3 regions of the Priestia sp. HNGD-A6 genome follow, and region 3 is predicted to be linked to each of the others. Evidence: a T-box and tRNA genes for the amino acid it is inferred to sense, from the RefSeq annotation. Region 3 holds a T-box; the other regions hold tRNA genes.
What was found. A T-box is a leader RNA that pairs with one kind of tRNA and senses whether it is charged. The one in region 3 lies ahead of thrS (threonine--tRNA ligase), so its partner is inferred to be a tRNA-Thr.
Positions count from the first base shown of each region.

Region 1: it has a tRNA-Thr gene. The T-box ahead of thrS (threonine--tRNA ligase) is inferred to sense a tRNA for this amino acid. The anticodon was not compared.
Region 2: it has a tRNA-Thr gene. The T-box ahead of thrS (threonine--tRNA ligase) is inferred to sense a tRNA for this amino acid. The anticodon was not compared.

Region 1 is NZ_CP138621.1:2,606,202-2,609,442, forward strand. It holds gene rocF (arginase) at 1-694, opposite strand, end outside; tRNA gene SCI76_RS13130 (tRNA-Ala) at 858-933, opposite strand; tRNA gene SCI76_RS13135 (tRNA-Gly) at 956-1,030, opposite strand; tRNA gene SCI76_RS13140 (tRNA-Lys) at 1,040-1,112, opposite strand; tRNA gene SCI76_RS13145 (tRNA-Gln) at 1,117-1,191, opposite strand; tRNA gene SCI76_RS13150 (tRNA-Tyr) at 1,199-1,282, opposite strand; tRNA gene SCI76_RS13155 (tRNA-Thr) at 1,291-1,366, opposite strand; tRNA gene SCI76_RS13160 (tRNA-Val) at 1,371-1,446, opposite strand; tRNA gene SCI76_RS13165 (tRNA-Glu) at 1,470-1,544, opposite strand; tRNA gene SCI76_RS13170 (tRNA-Asn) at 1,548-1,622, opposite strand; rRNA gene rrf (5S ribosomal RNA) at 1,632-1,747, opposite strand; rRNA gene SCI76_RS13180 (23S ribosomal RNA) at 1,857-3,241, opposite strand, start outside.
Region 2 is NZ_CP138621.1:2,173,200-2,176,440, forward strand. It holds gene SCI76_RS10860 (M48 family metallopeptidase) at 1-54, opposite strand, end outside; tRNA gene SCI76_RS10865 (tRNA-Glu) at 264-335, opposite strand; tRNA gene SCI76_RS10870 (tRNA-Asn) at 340-414, opposite strand; tRNA gene SCI76_RS10875 (tRNA-Ile) at 418-494, opposite strand; tRNA gene SCI76_RS10880 (tRNA-Gly) at 501-574, opposite strand; tRNA gene SCI76_RS10885 (tRNA-His) at 586-661, opposite strand; tRNA gene SCI76_RS10890 (tRNA-Phe) at 672-747, opposite strand; tRNA gene SCI76_RS10895 (tRNA-Asp) at 756-831, opposite strand; tRNA gene SCI76_RS10900 (tRNA-Met) at 836-912, opposite strand; tRNA gene SCI76_RS10905 (tRNA-Ser) at 938-1,030, opposite strand; tRNA gene SCI76_RS10910 (tRNA-Met) at 1,058-1,134, opposite strand; tRNA gene SCI76_RS10915 (tRNA-Ala) at 1,165-1,240, opposite strand; tRNA gene SCI76_RS10920 (tRNA-Pro) at 1,246-1,322, opposite strand; tRNA gene SCI76_RS10925 (tRNA-Arg) at 1,327-1,403, opposite strand; tRNA gene SCI76_RS10930 (tRNA-Gly) at 1,410-1,484, opposite strand; tRNA gene SCI76_RS10935 (tRNA-Lys) at 1,494-1,566, opposite strand; tRNA gene SCI76_RS10940 (tRNA-Gln) at 1,571-1,645, opposite strand; tRNA gene SCI76_RS10945 (tRNA-Tyr) at 1,652-1,735, opposite strand; tRNA gene SCI76_RS10950 (tRNA-Thr) at 1,744-1,819, opposite strand; tRNA gene SCI76_RS10955 (tRNA-Val) at 1,824-1,899, opposite strand; rRNA gene rrf (5S ribosomal RNA) at 2,006-2,121, opposite strand; rRNA gene SCI76_RS10965 (23S ribosomal RNA) at 2,185-3,241, opposite strand, start outside.
Region 3 is NZ_CP138621.1:379,845-383,085, reverse strand. It holds gene SCI76_RS02040 (sulfatase-like hydrolase/transferase) at 1-360, shown strand, start outside; T-box leader at 1,026-1,254, shown strand; T-box leader at 1,294-1,522, shown strand; gene thrS (threonine--tRNA ligase) at 1,576-2,793, shown strand; gene SCI76_RS02030 (hypothetical protein) at 2,965-3,171, opposite strand.

The DNA.
Region 1 (3,241 bases), 2.2 Mb from region 3:
GATCCAGTCCATCTAAATCGAGTGATAGATGAACGCCATCTGTTTTATCACGCAAATATAAAATTGTTTCTTCCATTACTTTTGTCATACCCATTCGATCTATCTCATGCATCGTATACACTTTAATTCCTTTTTCCTTTATTAGCTCTTTTTCTCCTTCATCTAAAGAACGGGCTCCGATAATCACAATATTCTCGGGCTTGACTTTAGGGGCATAGCCACCAATTCGAGTCAATGCTTCGTCTCCTATACCTATACTTGCCGCCAATGGCATACCGTGAATATTTCCGGAAGGAGACGTATCTGCTGTATTTAAATCTCCGTGTGCATCATACCAAATTACGCCTAAATTTTTATAATGACGACTTACTCCTGCTAGTGTTCCGATAGCGATGCTGTGATCTCCCCCTAGCACTAAAGGAAACCTTTTATTTGCAATAACATCACTTACGGTCTGAGCAAGTCTTTCGCTAGCATCCGCTACAGCTTTTAAATTCTTTAAGTTTGTATTTTCATCACTATGTACTCGTTCAGCTAAGGCAATTTCAATATTCCCTTTATCTTCTACACTATATCCAATATTCTCGATGCGTTCCATAACACCTGCATATCGTATCGCACTTGGCCCCATATCGACCCCTCGGCGAGTTTGACCTAAATCCATTGGTACTCCAATAATTGAAAGCTTATTCATAATATTTCCCCCCATCACAAATGTTGCTACTCTCTTATTGTAACGGCTAAATGAGCGATGGCTCAACTCGACACTTTTTTGAATATATATACAATTCTAATTTGTAGAAACTACACAAAAAAACCTTTAAGCAAATTGCTTAAAGGTTGTACGTTTATATGTATGGTGGAGCCTAGCGGGATCGAACCGCTGACCTCCTGCGTGCAAGGCAGGCGCTCTCCCAGCTGAGCTAAGGCCCCAATATGTTTTTTTATATAGAAATGGAGCGGAAGACGAGGTTCGAACTCGCGACCCCCACCTTGGCAAGGTGGTGTTCTACCACTGAACTACTTCCGCTTATTAAAATGAGCCATGAAGGACTCGAACCTTCGACCCTCTGATTAAAAGTCAGATGCTCTACCAACTGAGCTAATGGCTCTCTATGGCTGGGCTAGCTGGATTCGAACCAACGCATGACGGAATCAAAATCCGTTGCCTTACCGCTTGGCGATAGCCCAATAAAAATGGTGGAGGGGGGCAGATTCGAACTGCCGAACCCGAAGGAGCGGATTTACAGTCCGCCGCGTTTAGCCACTTCGCTACCCCTCCGATATAAATGGTGCCGGCAAGAGGACTTGAACCCCCAACCTACTGATTACAAGTCAGTTGCTCTACCAGTTGAGCTACACCGGCACGGTGGTGGAGGATGACGGGATCGAACCGCCGACCCCCTGCTTGTAAGGCAGGTGCTCTCCCAGCTGAGCTAATCCTCCACTATTATGTAGATAAAAATAAATGGTGACCCGTACGGGATTCGAACCCGTGTTACCGCCGTGAAAGGGCGGTGTCTTAACCGCTTGACCAACGGGCCAGTTGGCTCCACAGGTAGGACTCGAACCTACGACCGATCGGTTAACAGCCGATAGCTCTACCACTGAGCTACTGTGGAATAATAATAGCCTGGCAACGTCCTACTCTCACAGGGACAAAGTCCCAACTACCATCGGCGCTAAAGAGCTTAACTTCCGTGTTCGGTATGGGAACGGGTGTGACCTCTTCGCTATCGCCACCAGACAAATTATATTATACATGATTTGATAAAGAAAGCAAGACTTTTTTGAAAAAGTTTTGTTCTCTCAAAACTAGATAACTGTTTGCTGAGTAAAGCTTACGCTTTTAAAGTTTGGTTAAGTCCTCGATCGATTAGTATCAGTCAGCTACACATGTCGCCACGCTTCCACCTCTGACCTATCAACCTGATCATCTTTCAGGGATCTTACTAGCTTGCGCTATGGGAAATCTCATCTTGAGGGGGGCTTCATGCTTAGATGCTTTCAGCACTTATCCCGTCCACACATAGCTACCCAGCGATGCCTTTGGCAAGACAACTGGTACACCAGCGGTGTGTCCATCCCGGTCCTCTCGTACTAAGGACAGCTCCTCTCAAATTTCCTACGCCCACGACGGATAGGGACCGAACTGTCTCACGACGTTCTGAACCCAGCTCGCGTACCGCTTTAATGGGCGAACAGCCCAACCCTTGGGACCGACTACAGCCCCAGGATGCGATGAGCCGACATCGAGGTGCCAAACCTCCCCGTCGATGTGGACTCTTGGGGGAGATAAGCCTGTTATCCCCGGGGTAGCTTTTATCCGTTGAGCGATGGCCCTTCCATGCGGAACCACCGGATCACTAAGCCCGACTTTCGTCCCTGCTCGACTTGTAGGTCTCGCAGTCAAGCTCCCTTGTGCCTTTACACTCTACGAATGATTTCCAACCATTCTGAGGGAACCTTTGGGCGCCTCCGTTACATTTTAGGAGGCGACCGCCCCAGTCAAACTGCCCACCTGACACTGTCTCCCGGCCCGATCAGGGCCGCGGGTTAGAATTTCAATACAGCCAGGGTAGTATCCCACCGACGCCTCCACCGAAGCTAGCGCTCCGGCTTCTCAGGCTCCTACCTATCCTGTACAAGCTGTACCAAAATTCAATATCAGGCTACAGTAAAGCTCCACGGGGTCTTTCCGTCCTGTCGCGGGTAACCTGCATCTTCACAGGTACTATAATTTCACCGAGTCTCTCGTTGAGACAGTGCCCAGATCGTTACGCCTTTCGTGCGGGTCGGAACTTACCCGACAAGGAATTTCGCTACCTTAGGACCGTTATAGTTACGGCCGCCGTTTACTGGGGCTTCGATTCAGAGCTTCTCCCAAAGGATAACCCCTCCTCTTAACCTTCCAGCACCGGGCAGGCGTCAGCCCCTATACTTCGCCTTGCGGCTTCGCAGAGACCTGTGTTTTTGCTAAACAGTCGCCTGGGCCTATTCACTGCGGCTCTCTCGGGCTATACACCCTACCAGAGCACCCCTTCTCCCGAAGTTACGGGGTCATTTTGCCGAGTTCCTTAACGAGAGTTCTCTCGATCACCTTAGGATTCTCTCCTCGCCTACCTGTGTCGGTTTGCGGTACGGGCACCTCCCGCCTCGCTAGAGGCTTTTCTTGGCAGTGTGGAATCAGGAACTTCGGTACTATAATTCCCTCGTCATCACAGCTCAGCCTTTATGATGA
Region 2 (3,241 bases), 1.8 Mb from region 3:
ACAAGCTGCATATACAAGAAAAACTCCGATGGACCACAAAACAATTTTTTTCACGCATTCCCCTCCTTTTGTACAAACAGTATTCTGTTATTACTATTGTAGGTTTTTTTTCGAAATTTAGAACAAGCGTTTAGAGATGTGCTATAGGAAATGCAAATTGTGAAGAGAAAATCATAGAAAAACGAAAAACAGAGTTTATTCTTTTGTCTAAACTCTGTTTACAAACAAAAAAAGCAGTTTGCATATGCAAACTGCTTTTGAGATGACCCGTACGGGATTCGAACCCGTGTTACCGCCGTGAAAGGGCGGTGTCTTAACCGCTTGACCAACGGGCCAGTATGGCTCCACAGGTAGGACTCGAACCTACGACCGATCGGTTAACAGCCGATAGCTCTACCACTGAGCTACTGTGGAATATGGTGGGCCTAAGTGGACTCGAACCACCGACCTCACGCTTATCAGGCGTGCGCTCTAACCAGCTGAGCTATAGGCCCATTATTTGGAGCGGGTGATGAGAATCGAACTCACGACATCAGCTTGGAAGGCTGAGGTTTTACCACTAAACTACACCCGCGTTACTTAAGATGGGGCGACTGATGGGAATCGAACCCACGAATGCCGGAACCACAATCCGGTGCGTTAACCACTTCGCCACAATCGCCGTCTTAAAATGGTGGCTCGGGACGGAATCGAACCGCCGACACAAGGATTTTCAGTCCTTTGCTCTACCAACTGAGCTACCGAGCCAAACAAAATGGCGGTCCCGACGGGAATCGAACCCGCGATCTCCTGCGTGACAGGCAGGCATGTTAACCGCTACACCACGGGACCACTTTGGTTGCGGGGACAGGATTTGAACCTGCGACCTTCGGGTTATGAGCCCGACGAGCTACCGAACTGCTCCACCCCGCGATGATATGAATATGATATAAATAAATGGCGGAGGAAGAGGGATTCGAACCCCCGCGGGCTTTAACACCCCTGTCGGTTTTCAAGACCGATCCCTTCAGCCGGACTTGGGTATTCCTCCGTATATTTATAACAAATGTAACTTATATGGTAGCGGCGGAGGGAGTCGAACCCACGACCTCACGGGTATGAACCGTACGCTCTAGCCAGCTGAGCTACACCGCCATATTATTCGTTACAATTATTTAATTTCATTGGTGGAGCCTAGCGGGATCGAACCGCTGACCTCCTGCGTGCAAGGCAGGCGCTCTCCCAGCTGAGCTAAGGCCCCATAAATGGTCGGGAAGACAGGATTCGAACCTGCGACCCCTTGGTCCCAAACCAAGTGCTCTACCAAGCTGAGCTACTTCCCGTTTATGGCGCGCCCGAGAGGAGTCGAACCCCTAACCTTTTGATCCGTAGTCAAACGCTCTATCCAATTGAGCTACGGGCGCTTTATATGGAGCGGAAGACGAGGTTCGAACTCGCGACCCCCACCTTGGCAAGGTGGTGTTCTACCACTGAACTACTTCCGCTTATTAAAATGAGCCATGAAGGACTCGAACCTTCGACCCTCTGATTAAAAGTCAGATGCTCTACCAACTGAGCTAATGGCTCTCTATGGCTGGGCTAGCTGGATTCGAACCAACGCATGACGGAATCAAAATCCGTTGCCTTACCGCTTGGCGATAGCCCAATAAAATGGTGGAGGGGGGCAGATTCGAACTGCCGAACCCGAAGGAGCGGATTTACAGTCCGCCGCGTTTAGCCACTTCGCTACCCCTCCGATATAAATGGTGCCGGCAAGAGGACTTGAACCCCCAACCTACTGATTACAAGTCAGTTGCTCTACCAGTTGAGCTACACCGGCACGGTGGTGGAGGATGACGGGATCGAACCGCCGACCCCCTGCTTGTAAGGCAGGTGCTCTCCCAGCTGAGCTAATCCTCCAAATATCATACACAACATTAAATGTGTATATAAGTTTTTTACAAATGAGCCAAATAAAAAACCCCTAGACTCTTTTACAAGAGCATAAAAAGGGGTCTTATTCATTGCCTGGCAACGTCCTACTCTCACAGGGACAAAGTCCCAACTACCATTGGCGCTAAAGAGCTTAACTTCCGTGTTCGGTATGGGAACGGGTGTGACCTCTTCGCTATCGCCACCAGACAAGAGATTGCTCTCTCAAAACTAGGTAACAGTTTGCTGAGTAAAGCTTACGCTTTTAAAAGTTTGGTTAAGTCCTCGATCGATTAGTATCAGTCAGCTACACATGTCGCCACGCTTCCACCTCTGACCTATCAACCTGATCATCTTTCAGGGATCTTACTAGCTTGCGCTATGGGAAATCTCATCTTGAGGGGGGCTTCATGCTTAGATGCTTTCAGCACTTATCCCGTCCACACATAGCTACCCAGCGATGCCTTTGGCAAGACAACTGGTACACCAGCGGTGTGTCCATCCCGGTCCTCTCGTACTAAGGACAGCTCCTCTCAAATTTCCTACGCCCACGACGGATAGGGACCGAACTGTCTCACGACGTTCTGAACCCAGCTCGCGTACCGCTTTAATGGGCGAACAGCCCAACCCTTGGGACCGACTACAGCCCCAGGATGCGATGAGCCGACATCGAGGTGCCAAACCTCCCCGTCGATGTGGACTCTTGGGGGAGATAAGCCTGTTATCCCCGGGGTAGCTTTTATCCGTTGAGCGATGGCCCTTCCATGCGGAACCACCGGATCACTAAGCCCGACTTTCGTCCCTGCTCGACTTGTAGGTCTCGCAGTCAAGCTCCCTTGTGCCTTTACACTCTACGAATGATTTCCAACCATTCTGAGGGAACCTTTGGGCGCCTCCGTTACATTTTAGGAGGCGACCGCCCCAGTCAAACTGCCCACCTGACACTGTCTCCCGGCCCGATCAGGGCCGCGGGTTAGAATTTCAATACAGCCAGGGTAGTATCCCACCGACGCCTCCACCGAAGCTAGCGCTCCGGCTTCTCAGGCTCCTACCTATCCTGTACAAGCTGTACCAAAATTCAATATCAGGCTACAGTAAAGCTCCACGGGGTCTTTCCGTCCTGTCGCGGGTAACCTGCATCTTCACAGGTACTATAATTTCACCGAGTCTCTCGTTGAGACAGTGCCCAGATCGTTACGCCTTTCGTGCGGGTCGGAACTTACCCGACAAGGAATTTCGCTACCTTAGGACCGTTATAGTTACGGCCGCCGTTTACTGGGGCTTCGATTCAGAGCTTCTCCCAAAGGATAACCCCTCCTCTTAACCTTCC
Region 3 (3,241 bases):
GTCGAGTTTCAATCAGCCGCAGGAAAGGAAATCTGGAAATACGCTCGATACCATGATAATCCGCAATTTCGGTCAGCACCTAACGAAAAAGATGAAGTCATCCACCGAGAGCAATATGAAAGTTACCCTGTAGATCTTACTAACCTTAAAGAAACATCGGTTCCGGATCAAATTGAAATGTACAATTTGACCAAGGATCCGTTAGAAACAGTAAATTGGGCTTACCCGTATTTTTCAACAAATGAAACAAGGAAAATTCAGCGGCAGCTTGATGTTATTCTTAAAGAACAACTCAGGAAAAAACGGATTTTTCCGCAAAGTGGAAGCATGTACCAGGAGCTTCCGTCTAAAGATAGATAAAAAATAGTTTCGACGAGTTCAAGCCTAATATTGGTGTAAGTAGAAAAAGGTATATTTAATATTTTAGTATATAAATAAAAAAACTGATGATACTTGTGCTATGTTACTTATTCTGATTTGAGCAGTACTGGATTTTAATTCGTTAATAATACTTAGATAAAGCAAATAAGTGCTTGTAATATCTTTCTTTTTTGCCTTTATTTTTACACAATAAAGGTAAAAACAAAATAAAATGCAGGTGTTAATATTATAATAAAAAACTTTTTAAGCCCATATATTCCTAAGTAACTTTTCGGAAATTTAAGCATAAATTAATTCTATAATATTAAAAAATAAAAATTATTTCTTGACTTCTGTAAAATTTATACACTATAATCACTTTTAACAACTAACAAACATTATTTGGCAATGAAAAGGACATGAATTAGGTGCCGTTTTCTTCGCAGAGAATAGGGTCAGCGGCTGGGAGCCCTTAAGAAATCATCTAATTTACCACCTTAGAGCTATTGCAGGGAATGTGCATAACTGAAACTGCAATCGGTAAAACCGTTATCTTTTTTGAGCGTAAAATGCATACAGGTATTTTACGGAATTAGGGTGGTACCACGACCGCATTCGTCCCTTCACTAGGGATGAGTGCGGTTTTTTATGTAGAAAAAATGAATATACAAGCATTGAAAAGGACATGAATCATTTTTGGATTTTCTTTACAGAGAGTAGGGTCACTGGCTGAGAACCCTTAGAAAACGAAATGAATTTACCACCTTGGAGCTGCGGCGGGGAATGTGTATACACTGAAACTGCAACCGGTAAAACCGTTATCTTTTTAAGCGTAAAATACGTATAGGTATTTTACGGAATTAGGGTGGTACCACGACCGCATTCGTCCCTTCACTAGGGATGAGTGCGGTTTTTTATGTAGAAAAAATGAATATACAAGCATTGAAAAGGACATGAATCATTTTTGGATTTTCTTTACAGAGAGTAGGGTCACTGGCTGAGAACCCTTAGAAAACGAAATGAATTTACCACCTTGGAGCTGCGGCGGGGAATGTGTATACACTGAAACTGCAACCGGTAAAACCGTTATCTTTTTAAGCGTAAAATACGTATAGGTATTTTACGGAATTAGGGTGGTACCACGGCCGCATTCGTCCCTTTACTAGGGATGAGTGCGGTTTTTTTGTTGAATAAAAACATATTGGAGGAATGAACATGTCAAAACAAATGGAAGCAGAAAAACGAAATCATCAAAAATTAGGTCAAGAACTGGAGCTGTTTATGTCGATGGAAGAAGCTCCTGGTATGCCGTTTTTCTTACCTAACGGAATGATTGTTCGAAATGAGTTAGAAAACTACTGGAAACAAAAGCATTACAAAGCAGGCTATCAAGAGATAAAAACTCCCATCATGATGAAACAGGAGCTATGGGAACAATCAGGGCACTGGGAGCACTATCATGAAAATATGTATTTTTCAAATGTTGACAAACAAAACTATGCGATTAAACCGATGAATTGTCCGGGAGCCATTTTATTGTTTAACAGCAAGCGAAGAAGCTATCGAGAACTTCCGGTTCGATACGCAGAACTTGGATTGGTTCACCGCCACGAGCTTTCGGGCTCTTTAAACGGACTGCTAAGAGTCCGGTCATTCACACAGGACGATGCGCATTTATTCGTAGAACTTAATCAGATTGAAGTTGAGATTAGCCGCATTCTAGCGTTTATCCATGACTTTTATTCACATTTTGGCTTTGATTACAAAGTGGAGCTATCCACACGTCCTGAAAAATTTATGGGAGATATTGAAACATGGAATCAAGCAGAAAAGTCGCTTCAATCGGTGCTAAATGAAAAAGGCTTAGACTATCAGGTAAATGAAGGAGACGGAGCTTTTTACGGGCCGAAAATCGATTTTCATATTTTAGATTCCCTAGGCCGCAGCTGGCAGTGTGGAACAGTTCAGCTTGATTTCTTAATGCCAGAGAAGTTTGACTGTATGTATATTGGAGAAGACAATAAACCGCACCGTCCCGTAATGATTCACCGCGCTATATACGGTTCCGTTGAACGATTTATGGCCATCTTGATTGAACATTATGAAGGTCAATTTCCTCTTTGGCTGGCTCCTGTTCAATTTAAGCTTTTGCCTATTGCACCGCCGCATGTGGAATATGCATACAAGGTGAAACACGAGCTGGAGTCACAAGGGTATCGTGTTGAAGTGGATGATCGTATTGAAAAAATAGGTTTGAAAATTAGAGAAGCCGAAATGCTCAAAGTTCCTTATATGGCCGTAATAGGAGATAAAGAAGTAGAAAATAAATCGCTTGCTATGCGAAAGCACGGGAAGAAAAACATTGGAACAGTAAGTGTTGAAGAGGCAGCTGTACACTTGAATAAAGAAAAAAATTCAAACGGAGTTTATTGAAGCCATTTACCTTGCTAAATAGAAAAATCCGATTTTTTAAGTCGGATAGTGATTCCCTTCATCTTGTCTTACACCAAAATGAAGGGAATATTGAACTAGAAGGGTATAAGATAATATATATCAGCAGTATAACTTTTGCCTTAGACAAACGCCGGTATTTTATGAAAAAAATTATCTTGTTCCATTCGAATCGTTTGTACGGGGGAAAGCTGAATCTTCATTTGACAATTTGTTCATAGGTTGCTGACCTCGCTTCTTTTTAGAAGGAGAATAAAAAAGAAATTTAAACATAAAGTACACTCCTAATGCTAGTAAAATACAGCCAATAAGTAAGTTAAGCATCTCTCTCCGCCCTTCATACGCTTCAGTTTTCATCATTATAACACCCGTTGAGGTAAAACATTCATCGTTCTGTAAATAATCCCTATGTCAGGAATTTATATTTGAA